2 regions of the Paenibacillus sp. TSM33 genome follow, and region 1 is predicted to be linked to the other one. Evidence: predicted binding sites of a transcription regulator. Region 1 holds the regulator's gene; the other holds the start of a gene.
What was found. The regulator CtsR, encoded in region 1, represses protease genes until heat stress. The targets are predictions, from matches to a motif close to ATGGTCAATAAAGGTCAAACA.
Positions count from the first base shown of each region.

Region 2: clpP (ATP-dependent Clp endopeptidase proteolytic subunit ClpP) is a predicted target of CtsR. The motif match lies at 1,657-1,677, and genes of this name have one in related genera.

Region 1 covers NZ_JBLZXB010000021.1:58,212-61,633, reverse strand. The annotation lists gene ACN6NF_RS22370 (GNAT family N-acetyltransferase) at 1-1,016, shown strand, start outside; gene ACN6NF_RS22365 (CtsR family transcriptional regulator) at 1,555-2,019, shown strand; gene ACN6NF_RS22360 (UvrB/UvrC motif-containing protein) at 2,105-2,629, shown strand; gene ACN6NF_RS22355 (protein arginine kinase) at 2,659-3,422, shown strand, end outside.
Region 2 covers NZ_JBLZXB010000003.1:25,462-28,883, forward strand. The annotation lists gene ACN6NF_RS00850 (PdaC/SigV domain-containing protein) at 1-835, shown strand, start outside; gene clpP (ATP-dependent Clp endopeptidase proteolytic subunit ClpP) at 949-1,545, opposite strand; tRNA gene ACN6NF_RS00860 (tRNA-Arg) at 1,758-1,829, opposite strand; gene ACN6NF_RS00865 (sugar-binding transcriptional regulator) at 2,090-3,127, shown strand; gene gap (type I glyceraldehyde-3-phosphate dehydrogenase) at 3,215-3,422, shown strand, end outside.

The DNA.
Region 1 (3,422 bases):
TGTTGCCGTTACAGGTATACATACATGGTCAGGTTTTTGATATGGGAGGTATAGCTGGTGTGGCAACGTGGCCGGAAAAGCGTCGTGGAGGTATGGTTTCACGTTTGTTGACGCATGCGCTTGAAGAGATGAAGACTGCAGGACAAAGCCTTTCTTTTCTGCATCCATTCTCGTTTGCCTTCTATCGTAAGTTTGGATGGGAAACGTATACGGAGTACAAAAAATACGTCATTCCAATTGATAAATTCCCTGCTAAACTTAAAACAGAAGGTGTAGTCAAACGAGATATCAAAAATGTTTTAGAACTGGACCAAGTATATCAATCGTATGCTTTGCGTTACAATGGTACGCTGGTACGAGATAAGGCATGGTGGCAGGAGCGAATTCTAAATGAGAACTATCGAACTGTAGTATACTACACGGATGCAGGCGATCCTCAGGGATATGCACTATACAAACTAGAAGATAAACAATTAAATTGTGATGAGTTGGTATATGAAAATGAGACGGCACGTCGGGCTTTGTGGACTTATTTTGCAAATCATGACTCAATGATAACCCAAGGTAAATTTATTTACGTTCCAGCAGATGACAATCTGTCTTTTTTACTCGATGATCCACGAATTCAACAGGAAACGGTGCCTTATTTTATGGGGCGTATTGTAGATGCGGTTGCTTTTGTGGAGAACTACCCTTTTGAGCAGAGTGGAGAGGAAACAAGTCTGACCTTACATCTGACAGATCGGTATGCTCCTTGGAATGAAGGGGTATGGAGATTAGCGATTACTGCGGAAGGGCATGGACATCTGGACAGAGTGGATACAAGTAATTCACCTGACAATGCCACAGTAGCTGACTTGGAACTGGGGATTCAGTCATTAACAACTTTAATGTTAGGCTACCAGCAGGCTGACGATCTGTATAAGTGGGGGCGTATTAAAGGGAACAGTAAGTCTGTGGCTGCACTTAAACGTGTGATACCAATAAAACAAACGTTTTTATTGGATTTTTTCTGATAAAGGTCCAATTAGGTCTTCTTAATGTCCAACTTTTTTAACTAAATTGGATGCGGGGTATCATAATTACCCAAAACTCTTTCCATAATGGGAAGAGTTTTTTGTTATATGTATAAAACATAATTAGATTGCGAAAAATGGTATTGACCCCTTGGCAAAAATGAAATTTGTGCTATAATACGAATATAGTCAAAGAAAGTCAAAGTCAATCAAGGCCAGTGTGAATCTACAGAGTTATTATGTTGTTGGATTGGTTGTATAAAACAATTTTACAGCAAAGAGGTATAACAATAGCGACATGATTTGCGTATAGTTAGGAGCTACTTCTTATGTACAGAAGAGAAGTGTATGATTTATCGCAAATAAAGGTCACACTAGAAATGAAACGGTACAATTCCAGTGGATGTACAATAAGCAATGGCCTGAGTACAGCTTAGATTCGTGACTTTACCGTTTGGTTAAGTTCAATATACGGCGGACTCTGTGGAGCGTGAAATGTACTTGAATACTTGCGTTTCCGTTAGTGGAGGATGATGAAATGCGCAATGTTTCCGACATTATTGAACAATATTTGAAGAGCATGCTGCTGGAAAGTCCCCAAGGCTTAGTGGAGATTCAGCGCAATGATCTGGCTGATCGCTTTTCCTGCGTGCCGTCGCAAATTAATTATGTAATTAGTACCCGGTTTACGCTGGAAAAGGGTTATGTGGTGGAAAGTAAACGCGGTGGTGGAGGCTACATTCGAATTCAGCGAATTCAATTACCTGCACAGCATGCGATCCATACACACCTTCATCAGAGCATCGGGGAGGAAATTAGCCAATCGGCAGCAGAAGGACTGATTTATCAGTTAGAGGAAGCTCATTTTTTAAGCAAAAGGGAAGCTGGCTTAATAAAGGCTGCTTTATCAAGAGATACATTATTGCTGAAGCTTCCCTATCGTGACCAACTGCGAGCAAGATTGCTTAAGGCTATGCTGATCTCGTTGCTGGCAGCCAAATAGCTTAGTATCCATTAACCAATGAATAGAGATTTGCAATTCAGATGTAGGGATTTGTAAAAATCCTGACGTTGAAGGAGGTGCTTTTATGCTGTGCCAAGAATGTAATATGCGGCCGGCAACTTTGCATTTCACCAAAATTGTGAATGGCGAAAAGACAGAGTTTCATATTTGTGAGACATGTGCGAAGGAAAAAGGGGAGATGATCCCTGGAACACCTAATGGCTTTTCGATTCATAGCTTGTTGTCGGGGATGTTGGATTTTGACTCCAGCACAAAGAGCCAGTCTTCAGGTCACAGTGTTCCCCAAAATCTGCAATGCAAGGATTGCGGTATGACTTATACACAGTTTAGTAAGCTAGGACGCTTTGGATGTCCATCATGCTATCAATATTTTGATAGTCGTCTGGACCCTCTGTTCAAGCGTGTGCATGGTAGTACGAGTCATGTTGGGAAAGTTCCGGTCCGTACTGGAGGCCGATTAAAGGTTAAACGGCAAATTGATGATTTAAAAAAAGAGATGCAACAACACATTGTACAGGAAGAATTCGAATCAGCTGCTGAGCTTAGGGACCAAATCAGAAAGCTTGAAAAAGAAATGACTGAAGAGTAAAGTTTGTGAAGAGTAGGAGGGAATGCGTGATGCCCAATATCCGATTTACGGAAAAGCCGCTAAGTGATTGGATGCGTGGTGATGCTGCGGATTCGGAGATTGTCATTAGCAGCCGGGTAAGAATTGCGCGTAACTTGCAGCATTTTCCTTTTCCCATGCTTGCTACCAATCAGCAATCGGAGGAAGTACTTCAACGCTTAACGGATATCCTTCAGTATGATGATTTGCGTCGTTTTGGTACTTTTCATACCTTGAAAATATCCGAGTTGGATGAGATCGACAAGCAGGTACTGGTTGAGAAGCACTTGATTAGTCCTAATTTGGCGAACGAATCTCGCAACGGTGCTGTGTTGATTAGTGATGATGAATCAGTTAGTGTTATGATAAATGAAGAGGATCATCTGCGTATTCAGTGCTTATATCCGGGATGTCAGGTTCGAGAAGCTTGGGAACGTGCTATGGTCATTGATGATGCATTTGAAGCGCATGTTGATTATGCATTTGATGATCGGAGAGGTTTTCTGACCAGTTGTCCGACGAATGTCGGCACAGGTATGAGAGCTTCGGTGATGATGCATTTGCCTGCATTGGTCATGACTCATCAAATCAATCGTATATTGTCCGCTGTTTCACAGGTGGGTCTTACAGTTCGCGGTATTTATGGTGAAGGCAGCGAAGCAGTTGGAAATTTGTTTCAGGTATCCAATCAGATTACTCTGGGACAAACCGAAGCGGAAATTATCGAGAATCTGCATGGCGTGGTGCTGCAAATTATAGAACACGAACGTTCTGC
Region 2 (3,422 bases), on a different contig from region 1:
GGGGAGTGGGTACAACAAACTCTATATCGTGGTCTCCTCCTCGGATGCCTATGTCAATGTGAACGGAATCAACACGCGCAGCATGGATGCCAAAATGATCGCCGGGAAGCTATACATTCCTATGAGTCTGCTGAAAGACTATCTGGGTATCGATGCTCAGTGGAATGTAGCTCAGAAAACAGTAACATTGAGTAAAAGCCAGCTAAATCCGATCACAATTGCATCTCAGACGCTTCCAGCTTCGAGTAATGCAAAGGTATCTTATAAGATTAAGTATCCGCAAATCAGCGGCAATCAGCTAAATTCTGAGGCTCAACAGGCCATTAATAATGTGCTTAAAAAGCATGCAGAGACAGTATTGGCAGCAGGCAAAAAGATGGTGGCAGAGGGAGAGGTTACAGCAGATAGACCGTATGATTTCGAAAATGATTTTGCAATTGCCTATAATAAGGACGGTATTCTAAGTGTGATTATGCAGGACTACTCGTATACAGGTGGCGCACACGGTATGACGGTACGTAAAGGATATACGTTCTCGCTTGCTGATGGAAAGCTGCTGCAATTGTCTGACGTTTTGAAAGCAAACCCGAACTACAAAAAGTTCCTGAATGCTGATTTGAAGAAAAAAATTGATGCGCTCCAGGCTGGCGAAGGTTTTGGGAAATTTAAAGAGTTGGCCGCAGATCAGAATTTTTATGTGACCAACAGTGGTGTAACCATCGTGTTTGATTTGTATGATTATGCTCCATACGCATATGGAATTCCGGAGTTTACTTACTCATTCGCTCAACTGCTGCCTCAGGGCGGTAAGCCTTTTGTGGGACAAAATCAGTAATCTGGATTAGCTATATATTAAAAAATAATAGTAAATAAAAAAGACTGCCTACCGGATACGAAAATCCGAGGCAGTCTTTGTATTTACCAGCTATTCAGAGATACATAACTTTCTTACACACCTTCTGGAGAAGAGCTAGTTAACACTTTATCAATAATACCGTATTCTTTGGCATCATCAGCGGACATGAAATAGTCACGGTCTGTGTCTTTTTCGATGCGTTCCAGTGGTTGACCTGTGCGATCTGCGAGAATGCGGTTCAATTTGTCACGCATTTTCAGAATGCGACGGGCGCGAATTTCGATATCCGTTGCCTGTCCTTGTGCACCACCCAGTGGCTGGTGAATCATAATTTCACTGTTTGGCAAAGCAAAACGTTTACCTTTGGCACCTGCATTCAGCAAGAAAGCACCCATGGAAGCAGCCATACCTACACAAATGGTAGATACGTCAGGTTTAATGTATTGCATCGTATCGAAAATGGCCATACCAGCTGTGATGGAGCCGCCAGGACTGTTAATATACAAGTGAATGTCTTTTTCAGGATCTTCAGCAGCCAAAAACAGCATTTGTGCAATAATTGAGTTGGCTACAACGTCATTGACGTCCGAGCCCAACAAAATAATGCGATCCTTCAACAGTCTGGAATAAATGTCATAGGCGCGTTCGCCGCGGTTACTTTGTTCTACTACCATAGGAACATAGCTCACGTCAAAAAACCTCCCTTAAATATCATTAGTGGATTTGGTGGATATGCCGATTACACATCCCTATTTATAAACTGTTACCGTATTAACCACATGATAAACAATTTCAAACAAAAAGTCAAAGAAAGTCAAACTATTGATTAAAAAAAAGAGCGCTTAGCGCTCTTATTGGTTAAAAACATTATATGGAACATTTAGCCAATCATATAAAACGACGCGCCCGCGAGGAATCGAACCTCGATCTCAGGCTCCGGAGGCCTACGTCATATCCGTTGGACCACGGGCGCACAGATGAATCATTACAAGCAACTAACTAATTAATTGGAAACAAAGATGATTATATGATATACGGCATTGAATTGCAAGCTTTTATTACGTGCGCATATTCACATAAAAAGTTGAGAAATATAGGTTCAGATAGACTTGCATGTGAAGCAAATATTGGGTAAGATATACGTGGGACTTAAAAAGTTATCCCGGGACATTTTAAGACCAGTTAGAGATATAGCATAGAGACAGAACTTAGAAGTGTGCGGGAGTGGAAAGCATGCGAAAGATATTAGAAATACAGAAGCAGCTTCTGCCCGACCTCATGGATGTTTTGAAAAAAAGGTACACGATCCTGCATCAGATCATGCTGTCCGAAGTTATTGGACGCAGAACACTGGCAGCTTCACTGGATATGACCGAGCGCGTACTGCGCGCTGAGACCGATCTCCTTAAAGCGCAAGGGCTAATTGAGATTGAGAGTGTGGGCATGAAGGTGAGCAAAGCAGGACTGGATCTGCTGGAACAGCTGGAGCCGATTGCGAACAACTTGTTCGGCCTGTCCCAATTGGAAGATCAGATTCGTCAAGCCTACGGTTTGAGGAAGGTGGTTGTCGTTCCAGGGGATTCGGATGCTTCACCGTTAGCGAAGCAGGAACTGGGCCGTGCTGGCGCAAAGGCGCTGCTGAGTGTTATGGATGACGAGGACGTGGTCGCTGTAACAGGTGGCACGACGATTGCAGATGTGGCGGAACAACTGACATTACCTGCTAACGGCCCGCATAAGGGCGGGTGGTTTGTACCGGCACGCGGGGGTTTGGGAGAGAGCATGGAAATGCAGGCAAATACAATTGCCTCCACGATGGCTCGCAAGGTCGGCGCTCAATACCGTCTGCTCCATGTACCGGATTTGCTCAGCAATCATGCTTACAACTCCTTGCTTGAGGATACGAATATTCAGGATATATTGAGCCTGATTCGAGAAAGTCGTATTATCATTCACGGGATAGGCAACGCCATAGCAATGGCCCACAGACGCAAGCTTGACCCTGAAACCTTTGCCCAGATCAGCAATGAGGGTGCGGTTGCCGAATCGTTTGGGTATTATTTTAACGAAGACGGCGTCGTTGTTCACAGAATGCTGACGCTTGGACTCCGCTTGGAGGACATCAGGCGTACGGAGACGGTGTTAGGTGTGGCTGGAGGCAAGAGCAAGGCTGCCGCTATTCATGCAGTATTGCGTTTCGGGCAGGAAGACATTCTTGTCACCGATGAAGGCGCTGCTGCCGAGATTGTAAGCCGTTATTTAAGAGATTGATAAGGTTTTTTAATTGTGTTGTCTTGACGGGCTTTCGGGTCTGTCTTGAATATATAAAACTAAACGAACTTTGGGAGGAACTCACTCATGACAGTTAAAGTTGGTATTAACGGTTTCGGACGTATTGGACGCCTTGCTTTCCGCCGTATTCAAGACGTAGAAGGTATTGAAGTAGTAGCAATTAACGACTTGACAGATTCCAAAATGCTGGCACATCTGTTGAAATATGATACAACACAAGGTACTTTCCAAGGACAAGTAGAAGTACACGACGGTTTCTTCAAAGTAAACGGTA